3 regions of the Cryobacterium sp. GrIS_2_6 genome follow, and region 2 is predicted to be linked to each of the others. Evidence: predicted binding sites of a transcription regulator. Region 2 holds the regulator's gene; each other region holds the start of a gene.

Region 1 (3,274 bases), 160 kb from region 2:
CTGCGGGTCTGGAGCGAGATCTCGGTCCTGATCGAGGAGACGGCGGATGCGGCCCAGGCGGCCCTCGCCCGGCTCAACGCCACCCACGGGGAACCCTGGACCTCGGATACCGTCATCCTCGCCGACACCGCTGAAGTCGTTGCCGCCCAGCTCCTGCACTGGCACTTGCTCGGCATCGACGGCGTTCGGCTGCGCCCGGCCCGGCTTCCGGAAGACCTCACGGCGATCACCGAGCGCGTCGTTCCCCTGCTGCGTTCCGCGCGTGTCCTCGACCGGCCGGACGGAGCGGCCACGCTCCGCGCCCGGCTCGGATTCGGTCGCCCGGAGAACCGTTACGCGACCCCTGCCGAACCCGACCCCGCCGCAGACTCCACCTTCGAGCTCGACCTGACCGGAAGCATCCGCTGATGACCACGACCGCCAGCACAACCGTCCGCCCGACCGCCAGGGACGCCGCCGGGCGCCCGCTCCGGCAGGTGCACCTCGCCGCGCACTTCCCAGGAGTGAACAACACCTCGGTCTGGAGTGACGGCAAGGCTGAAAGCCAGATCGCGTTCTCCTCCTTCCGGTACTTCGCGCAGAATGCCGAGCGCGGCAAGTTCGACTTCCTCTTCCTCGCAGAGGGGCTCAGGCTGCGGGAACAGAAGGGACTCATCCATGACCTCGACGTCGTCGGTCGACCCAACACCCTCGCGATCCCGGCCGGGATCGCCGCCGTGACCGAACACATTGGCCTCGTCGGCACCCTCAGCTCAACCTTCAACGAACCGTACGAACTTGCCAGGCAGCTCGCGAGCCTCGACCTGCTGAGCGGGGGGCGGGCCGGCTGGAACATCGTCACAACCTCCGATGCCTTCCACGGCGAGAACTTCCGTCGCGGCGGTTTCCTCGACCCGAAGGACCGCTACGTGCGCGCCGAGGAGTTCGTCGCTGTCGCGCGCGCGCTGTGGGATGGTTGGGCGCCCGGGGCCCTCTCCGCGAACAAGGACACGGGGGAGTTCCTCTCCGCCGATGCGCTCACGGCGGTCGATCACCACGGCCAGCAGTTCGACGTGAACGGCTTCGGCACCTTGCCGCGCAGCCCACAGGGCCACCCGGTGATCGTGCAGGCCGGAGACTCTGCCGACGGCCGTGACTTCGCGTCGGCGAACGCGGAAGTGATCTTCTCCCTGCATTCCGAATTCACGGACGGCCAGCGGTTCTTCCGCGATGTGAAGGGCCGCCTGCCGGCCGTCGGCCGCCATCCCGACTCTCTCAAGATCCTGCCGGCCGCGGCCTTCATCCTCGGCGATACCGAGGCCGAGGCGCGGGTACGCTCCCGCGAGGTAGCACTCCTGCAGGTGAGCCCGCAGGCCGCGATCTCGTTCCTCGAGCAGCTCTGGGGCACCGACCTGGGCGGCTACGACCCGGATGGCCCCCTGCCGGAGATCGACCCCGTCCTCGCCGACGAGGGCGTCACCCGCGGCCGGGTGCGCCATGTCGCTGACCCGGTTGCGGTCGCGAAGTCCTGGCGCGGCCTCGCGGAGGCCGAAGGGCTGAGCATCCGTGACCTGGTCATCCGCTTCGCCGCGAAGCACACCTTCGTCGGCACGCCGGTGCAGGTCGCCGAGGAGATCAACCGGCACGTTCAGGAGGAGGCTTCAGACGGCTTCGTCATCGTCGGCCACACGAATCCGACGGGCCTCGACGAGTTCGTCGACCGGGTCATCCCTGAGCTTCAGGAGCGCGGCGTCTACCGCACCGAGTATGAACCAGGCACGACCCTGCGCGAGACGCTGGGCCTCACGCAGTAGCCCCAGAAGATTTGGGCAGCGGCGGTGGCTAATTCAGGAGATTCTTGGGGTCGGGTGGGATCGGCCGCACTGGTCCGCTGGCCGGTGCTGCCCGCCCAGGCGGATCTCCTGAGTTAGTCACCACGGGATTGATTTACTCGTTTTCAGGTCGGCCTTACGATTTCAGTGAGATGACCAAATCTGAATTGCCCCTGAACCCAAGCTGTTCGGCCATGATCGAACGATTCCTATCTCACTGGAATCGTAAGGCCGTTTCAGGTATGAATTTCGTGAGGTAGGGCTTGAAATTAAGTGAGTAAAGCTCGCATTCGTGTTCGATTCGAGGTAGAATCGGGGTATGGCAGGAGCTTCAGATCCCCAGTCACACACCCCGCAGACACCCCGTTCCGGGGCCGATGGGGATCAGCCCACCGTGGGTGTCGAGTCGGCCCATCCCGTGGCGGTTGCCGTGGGTTTCGAGGGCGCTGAAGGTCTGGCCGGGTCGGTTCCGTCGGTTCATGCGGATGCTGTCGCCCGGCTCGCCGAGGCGCGTTCGGCTCTCGCAGACGCACTGTCGGCCATCCCAGTGGGGTTGCTCAGTGACGCGGAAGCGGTCACGACACTCAAGGAAGTGGAGGCTATCGGGCGGACGGTGGATGCGGCCCGGGTGAATACCGCGACGGATGTGGACCGGCGGGCGCGGGTGCTGGGCCGGGAGGGCCTGGCGTGGAAGATGGGTTGCCGGGGCCCGTGGGATGTGTTGACCCGGGTGACGCGGGTGTCGGGGCGGGAAGTGAAGCGGCGCATCAAGCTCGGGGACGCGGTGTTGCCCCGCCGGGCGGGGTTGGCGGTGTTGCCGCCGTTGTTCCCGGTGGTGGGGGCCGCGTTGACCGCGGGGGACATCGGGGTGGAAGCGGCCGAGCTGATCATCACGGGGCTCGGGTCGGTCAGTCACCGGGCGGTCCCGGCGGAGGTGGAGGTCGCCGAGCGTGCCCTGGTCGCCACGGCGGCCGGGTGGATCACCCCGGAGACCGAGGTCCTCGCCGGCGCCGGGGTGCCTGCGGCGACGGACCTGATCCGGGGCATGGTGGTGCAGTGGCAGGCCATCCTCGACCCCGACGGGGTGCTCCCGCAGGAGGACGTGTTCGAGGCGAAGTCGAACATCGGCTTCGGACAACTCAAGAACGGCTTGTACCCGGTCAAGGGCGGGGTGACACCGGAATTGTTCGGGGTGATGAACACCCTCTTCGACGCCTTCCTGAGTTTCCACGCCCGCCCGGCGTTCCCCACCGCCGAGGAACAGGCGCTGATGGATTCGGGGCAGTTGATTCCCGGCGCCGAGACTGCGGACGGCGAGACCGACACGGGCCCGGATCTTGACGTGATCGAGGCGGAGCTGCGGGAGCGGCGCGCGGACACCCGCACGGGCGGGGAGAAACGCGCTGACATCCTGCAGGCGTTGTTCGAACACGCGGCCCGGGACACGGACACGCCCAGCATGG
Region 2 (3,274 bases):
CAGCGCAGCCGAATACCGCGACCTGATGCGCGCGGAGATCGCCCGGGTCGTCGCCCTGCAGGAGGAGATCGGCCTCGACGTGCTCGTGCACGGCGAACCCGAGCGCAACGACATGGTGCAATACTTCGCCGAGAACCTCGACGGCTTCGCGGTCACCGAGAACGGCTGGGTCCAGTCCTACGGCAGCCGCTGCACCCGCCCGTCCATCCTGTGGGGCGATGTCTCCCGCCCGAAACCGATCACCGTCGAGTGGTCGACCTACACGCAGGGGCTGACGGAGAAGCCGGTCAAGGGCATGTTGACCGGACCGGTCACCATCCTCGCCTGGTCCTTCGTGCGCGACGACCAGCCCCTCGGCGAGACGGCGCGCCAGGTCGCTCTCGCCCTCCGCGACGAGATCGCCGACCTCGAGGCCGCCGGAATCGGCATCATCCAGGTCGACGAGCCGGCCCTGCGCGAACTGCTTCCGCTCAAGAAGGCCGGCCACGCCGACTACCTCGACTGGTCCGTCGGCTCGTTCCGGCTCGCGACCGCCGGGGTGCAGGACGCGACCCAGATCCACACCCACCTCTGCTACTCCGAGTTCGGCGTCGTGCTCGAGGCGATCCGCGCTCTCGACGCCGACGTGACGAGCATCGAGGCGGCCCGCTCCCGGATGGAGGTCGTGACGGACATCCAGGCCAACGGCTTCGACCACGGCATCGGCCCGGGTGTCTACGACATCCACTCGCCGCGGGTGCCGGGCGTTGCCGAGCTGACGGAGCTGCTCGACCGTGCCGTCGCCGCCATCCCGACCGGTCAGGTCTGGGTGAACCCGGATTGCGGGCTCAAGACCCGCGGCTACACGGAGACGGTCGAGTCTCTCGGAAACATGATCGAGGCCACCCGCATCGTGCGCGCCCGCCTCGCCGCAGGCATCCCCGCCCTCGCCTGATCCTCTTCGCGGCGAACACCCACCGCGCGAGATGCACCATTTCCGCCGCTTCGCGCCAGGCATGCCTGGCGCGAAGCGGCGCAGTTGGCGCGCACGGGGGAATTACAGGGGACTACAGGGACCGCAGGACGGCGACGATCTTGCCGAGGATCTCGGCGTGGTCACCGAGGATCGGCTCGAAGTTGGTGTTCCTCGGCAGCAGCCAGGTGTGGCCGTCACGCTGCCGGAAGACCTTCACCGTCGCCTCGCCATCGAGCATCGCGGCGACGATCTCGCCGTTCTCCGCGGTCTTCTGCTGGCGGACGACGACCCAGTCGCCGTCCATAATCGCGGCGTCGATCATCGATTCGCCGACGACCTTGAGCATGAACAGCTCGCCCTTGCCGACAAGCTGGCGCGGGAGCGGGAAGATCTCGTCGACCTGCTGGTCGGCCATGATCGGAACACCGGCCGCGATCCGCCCGACGAGCGGCACCATTGCCGCGTCGCCCACCGGGGTTCCCTGCTGGAAGTTCTCCGCGGCGCCGGCCGCGGTGTCCTCTGGCGACTGCGGCAGCTCGATCAGGACCTCGAGCGCCCGGGGCCGGTTCGGGTCCCTGCGCAGGTAGCCGCTCAGCTGGAGTTGGTTGAGCTGGTGGGTGACGCTCGACAGCGACGACAGGCCGACGGCGTCACCGATCTCCCGCATGCTCGGTGGATAGCCGCGCTGGCCGACAGATCGCTGGATCACGTCCATGATCGCGCGCTGCTTGTCGCTGAGGCTCTTCCTCCGACGTGTTCCGCCTCGTTCGGGGGAACTGCCGGTGAACGGGGTCACGCTGTCCGGGGTCACGCTGTCCTGGGTCACGATGTCGCTCCTGTCGGTGGCGGTGGGCGGTGGCGGGCGGTCGCCCCGGCGGATGCCGTGAGGCGACCGTATCCAAATGTCAGTGGTCGCTGGTTGAGTTCACACCAGTCAATCGAAACTGTAACCAGCTTGGGGCGAAGTACAGACATTCATTCGAGTGTGTCGTGTACTTCACCCCGATAATAACCGGAGAAAGTCTTGATTGTTCGAACAATCGAATATATATTCGGAACATAGCTTCGTATCCGGCTCTCCCGGCCGAGAGCCGGATACGAATACACAGGAGGCAGACATGAACACAACAATCGAGCTGGCCCCGGGGGCGCACACCCGGCTGCGCATCACCCGGCGCGGTCGTGCCGTGCTGACCGCGATCGCCGGCGTCCCCCTCGTCGTCGGCGCGCTTGCCCTCGCCCTCAACGGCGGACTCGCCGCCGCAGACGGCAGCACCTTGAGCGGCAGCAGCATGAGCGCCGACACGGGCGGAAGTGCGACGACGTTCGACTACGTCACGATCCAGTCGGGCCAGTCGTTGTGGCAGCTTGCCGAGCGCATCGCCCCCTCTGCCGATCCGCGCGAGGTGATCGCCGAGATCGTCAACCTGAACCAGCTGCCCTCTGAGAGCGTGCAGCCGGGCCAACGACTGGCCCTCCCGGCCGAATACTGAGCAAGCCGGATAGTGAGCAAGTCGGATACTGAAGCACCGGAGTACTGAGCAAGCCGAATACTGAACCACGGGCAATATGACCCGCCGGTGCTGAGGCCCATCGGTAATATGGGGGGAGTGACCAGTCTCAACGACCTGCCCCTCCGCGACAATCTTCGCGGGCTCACTCCCTATGGGGCGCCGCAGCTGCACGTGCCGGTCGCACTCAACGTGAATGAGAACACCCACGGCATCCCCGAGGACGTGGCCGTTGACATCGCCGCAGCACTGGCCGCCGCGATCCGGGGGATCAACCGGTACCCGGACCGGGAATTCACGGAACTGCGCGAGGCGATGGCCCGCTACCTCGGACACGGTCTCACCCGTCAGAACATCTGGGCCGCCAACGGCTCCAACGAGGTTCTCCAGCAGGTGCTGCAGGCCTTCGGCGGGCCGGGACGCACCCTCCTCGGTTTCGCCCCCACCTACTCGATGTACCCGTTGCTCGCCTCGGGAACCGGAACGCGCTGGGTCGCCGGTGACCGCGACGCCGACTTCGAACTCACCCCGAAGCGCGCCGTCGACTGGGTCAACCGGGTCAATCCCGACCTCGTCTTCCTGTGCTCCCCGAACAACCCGACCGGCACCCCGCTCTCTCTCGAAGTGATCGCCGCCGTCTACGACGCCTGTGACGGCATCGTGGTCGTCGACGAGGCCTACGCCGAATTCGCTCCGGTGGGGACGGCATCCGCTCTCACCCTGCTGCCCGGCCGGGAACGCCTGCTGGTCTCCCGCACGATGAGCAAGGCCTTTGCGTTCGCCGGGGCCCGGGTGGGCTACCTCGCCG
Region 3 (3,274 bases), 430 kb from region 2:
ATGGGGGTATAGTGAGTGCTTTCAGCCACGAAGGAGCTGCCGATGTGCCACGCCAAGACCTGTAAGACCTGCGGGAAGACCACTTGGGCCGGCTGCGGCCAGCACGTCGACCAGGTCATGCGCGGAGTGCCGAAGTCGCAGCGCTGCCCCGGGCACGAAAACGAACAGCCGTCCGGTGGCTTCCTGTCCCGGCTCTTCGCGGGCCGCTGACCGGATCGATGTAACAGCGCCGCCATCGGAAGGCCACCTGGTTTAGTCGCACTGGTCCGTCGCACTGGTCAGTCGCGTCTGGGTGGTCCGGTGAGGACTTGGTGGGCGCGGTGTCGGTTTGGTGGCCGCCAGAGCCGGTGCGGGTCGATGAGTCCGGGGGCCCGCACTTGCGGTGATCCTTTCACCATGCGGATCTCCCACCCGGAGGTGTCGATGGTGTGGTGGTGGAACCAACACAGGAGCACCCCGTTGTCCACGTTCGTTGGGCCGCCGGTGGCCCACGGCTTCACATGGTGCACCTCGGCCCAGTGCGCCGGGGCCTTGCACCCGGGGATGATGCAGCCGCCGTCCCGGGCGGTGATCGCCCGGCGCTGCGCCCGGTTGAAGTAGCGCCGTTCCGGACCCAGCTTGAGGACTTGGTTGTTCGCCCCGAACAGGACCCCTTGGAAGCCACCGTCACAGATCCGCTGACGCACCGTCTTCAAAGACACCGGGGCTTCGACCCCGTCGATCCACCCGACCCCGATCCCGGAGGCGAGGTCGGCCGCGTTCACGTGCACCATCACCGTCGGCGCCGACCCGCCCATGCTGGGCGTGTCCGTGTCCCGGGCTGCGTGTTCGAACAACGCCTGCAGGATGTCGGCGTGCTTCTCCCCGCCCGTGCGGGTGTCCGCGCGCCGCTCCCGGAGCTCCGCTTCGATCATGTCCAGATCCGGGCCCGTGTCGGTCTCGCCGTCCGCAGTCTCGGCGCCGGGGACCAACTGCCCCGAGTCCATCAGGGCCTGTTCCTCGGCGGTGGGGAACGCCGGGCGGGCGTGGAAGCTCAGGAAAGCGTCGAAGAGGGTGTTCATCACCCCGAACAGTTCCGGTGTCACCCCACCCTTCACCGGGTACAAGCCGTTCTTGAGTTGTCCGAAGCCGATGTTGGACTTCGCTTCGAACACGTCCTCCTGCGGGAGCACCCCGTCGGGGTCGAGGATGGCCTGCCACTGCGCGACCATGCCCCGGATCAGGTCCGTGGTCACCGGGACACCGGCGCCGGCCAAATCCTCCGTCTCCGGGGTGATCAGCCCGGCCGCCGTGGCGACCAGGGCACGCTCCGCCGTCAACAAGTCATCCGGCGCCACCCGGTGACTGATCACCTGCAACCCCTCCACGATCAACTCCGCCGTCTCCACACCGATCTCCCCAGCGGTCAGCGCGGCCCCGACCGTCGGGAACAACGGCGGCAACCAGCTACTCCCGCCGCACGGCCGCGGCAACACCGCGTCGCCGAGCTTCGTGCGCCGCTTCACCTCCCGGGCCGAGACCCGCGTCACCCGGGTGAGCACATCCCACGGACCCTTGCAGCCCATCCGCCAGGCCAGACCCTCGCGGCCGAGCACCCGGGCCCGCCGGTCCACATCCGTCGCGGTGTTCACCCGGGCCGCATCCACGGTCCGCCCGATGGCCTCCACTTCCTTCAGAGCAGCGACCGCTTCCGCATCACTGAGCAGCCCGACCGGGATCGCCGCCAGGGCCTCTGTCAGAGCGGCCTGGGCTTCGGCGAGCCGGGCGACAGCATCCGCATGAACCGATGGCACCGACCCGGCCAGACCGTCAGCGCCCTCGAAACCCACGGCAACCGCCACGGGATGGGCCGACTCGGTGGATGCGCGGCGAGCCGTGATGGGCTGATCGCCCGCGGCCACTGAATCGTGGGCCTGCGGGGTGTGTGACTGGGGATCCGAAGTTCCTGCCATACCCCGATTCTACCCCGAATTGAACACGAATACGAGATCTACTCAGTTTATTTGGGCACTCGAGCTTTGACTTTCAGACTTAAATCGGCCTTACGATTTCGGTGAGATGACCAAATCTCAAATGCCCCTGAACGCAAGCCGTTCGGCCATGATCGAACGATTCCTATCTCACTGGAATCGTAAGGCCGACTTAAATCGGCCTTACGATTTCAGTGAGATGACCAAATCTGAATTGCCCCTGAACCCAAGCTGTTCGGCCATGATCGAACGATTCCTATCTCACTGGAATCGTAAGGCCGACTTAAATACGATTCTGAGCGCAAATTCGAGTGGCTCTTGAGCGGCCTGGAAAGTTTACTTGACGCTTCAAGTAATACTGCTAGAGTATTGGTTGTCGGTTCAACTAAGCGGGTTGAGCATGACGTGTGAGACCGACGCGACTGCAGGAGACGAACATGACACTGACCACTGACCTGACCGGATCCCGGGCCGCCGCAGGCGACCTCCTGGCGGCGACGACAGGCATGGACGCCGTCACGCTGCGCGTCGGCGACCTCGCGTTGATGTCCTCCTACTACCGCGAGGCGTTGGCGCTCGACCCGATCAGCGCACAAGGCACCACCGTCGTGCTCGGTCGCGGCGCGACCCCGCTCGTTGTGCTCGAGCACACCCCTGGCCTGCCGGTCCCCGCCCGTAGTCAGGCAGGACTTTTCCACACTGCGATCCTGTTCGACACGAGCGCCGGCCTGGCCGCGACCGTGCTCCAGGCCGCCCGTGACCAGCGTTCGAGCTTCGTCGGCAGTGCTGACCACATCGTCAGCAATGCGTTCTACTTCACCGACCCTGAGGGTAACGGGATCGAGCTCTACGTCGACAGGGACCGGTCGGAGTGGGTCTACAAGAACGGCCAGGTCCAGATGGACACGCTTGCGCTTGATCCGAGCGCCTTCCTGCAGAAGAACCTGCCTGCCGACGGGGGAGAAGCGGCCGTCGGTCCGGCCAAGGTCGGCCATGTCCACCTCCAGGTCGGCGACCTCGAAATGGCCCGGCACTTCTACGTCGACGCCCTCGGCTTCGAAACGACCCTCGACTTCCCCGGCGCGCTGTTCGTGAGCGCCGGCGGCTACCACCACCACATGGCGATGAACGTCTGGAACAGCCGCGGCGTCGGTCCGCGTGCCGCGACCCTCGGCCTCGCCGACGTGGCGATCACCGTTCCCGGCCGCGCTGATCTCGATGCTGTGGCGGAACGACTCCGCCACCGTGCGATTCCGCTTCACGACGACGGCACCAGCATCCGCGTCGACGACCCCTGGAAGACC

The links. Region 2 encodes LexA, which represses DNA repair genes until DNA is damaged. Its sites were predicted from a motif close to TCGAACANNTGTTCGA; they were not measured.
Region 1: the regulator LexA is predicted to act here: its motif matches at 2,096-2,111, upstream of RCH22_RS09070 (DUF222 domain-containing protein).
Region 3: the regulator LexA is predicted to act here: its motif matches at 1,972-1,987, upstream of RCH22_RS11910 (DUF222 domain-containing protein).

The regions. Positions count from the first base shown of each region.
Region 1 covers NZ_JAXCHP010000001.1:1,823,460-1,826,733, reverse strand. Annotated here, with positions in the region: gene RCH22_RS09080 (LLM class flavin-dependent oxidoreductase) at 1-408, shown strand, start outside; gene RCH22_RS09075 (NtaA/DmoA family FMN-dependent monooxygenase) at 408-1,793, shown strand; gene RCH22_RS09070 (DUF222 domain-containing protein) at 2,131-3,274, shown strand, end outside.
Region 2 covers NZ_JAXCHP010000001.1:1,979,158-1,982,431, reverse strand. Annotated here, with positions in the region: gene metE (5-methyltetrahydropteroyltriglutamate--homocysteine S-methyltransferase) at 1-934, shown strand, start outside; gene lexA (transcriptional repressor LexA) at 1,047-1,751, opposite strand; gene RCH22_RS09835 (LysM peptidoglycan-binding domain-containing protein) at 2,074-2,448, shown strand; gene RCH22_RS09830 (histidinol-phosphate transaminase) at 2,557-3,274, shown strand, end outside.
Region 3 covers NZ_JAXCHP010000001.1:2,408,069-2,411,342, reverse strand. Annotated here, with positions in the region: gene RCH22_RS11915 (hypothetical protein) at 16-210, shown strand; gene RCH22_RS11910 (DUF222 domain-containing protein) at 279-1,952, opposite strand; gene RCH22_RS11905 (VOC family protein) at 2,408-3,274, shown strand, end outside.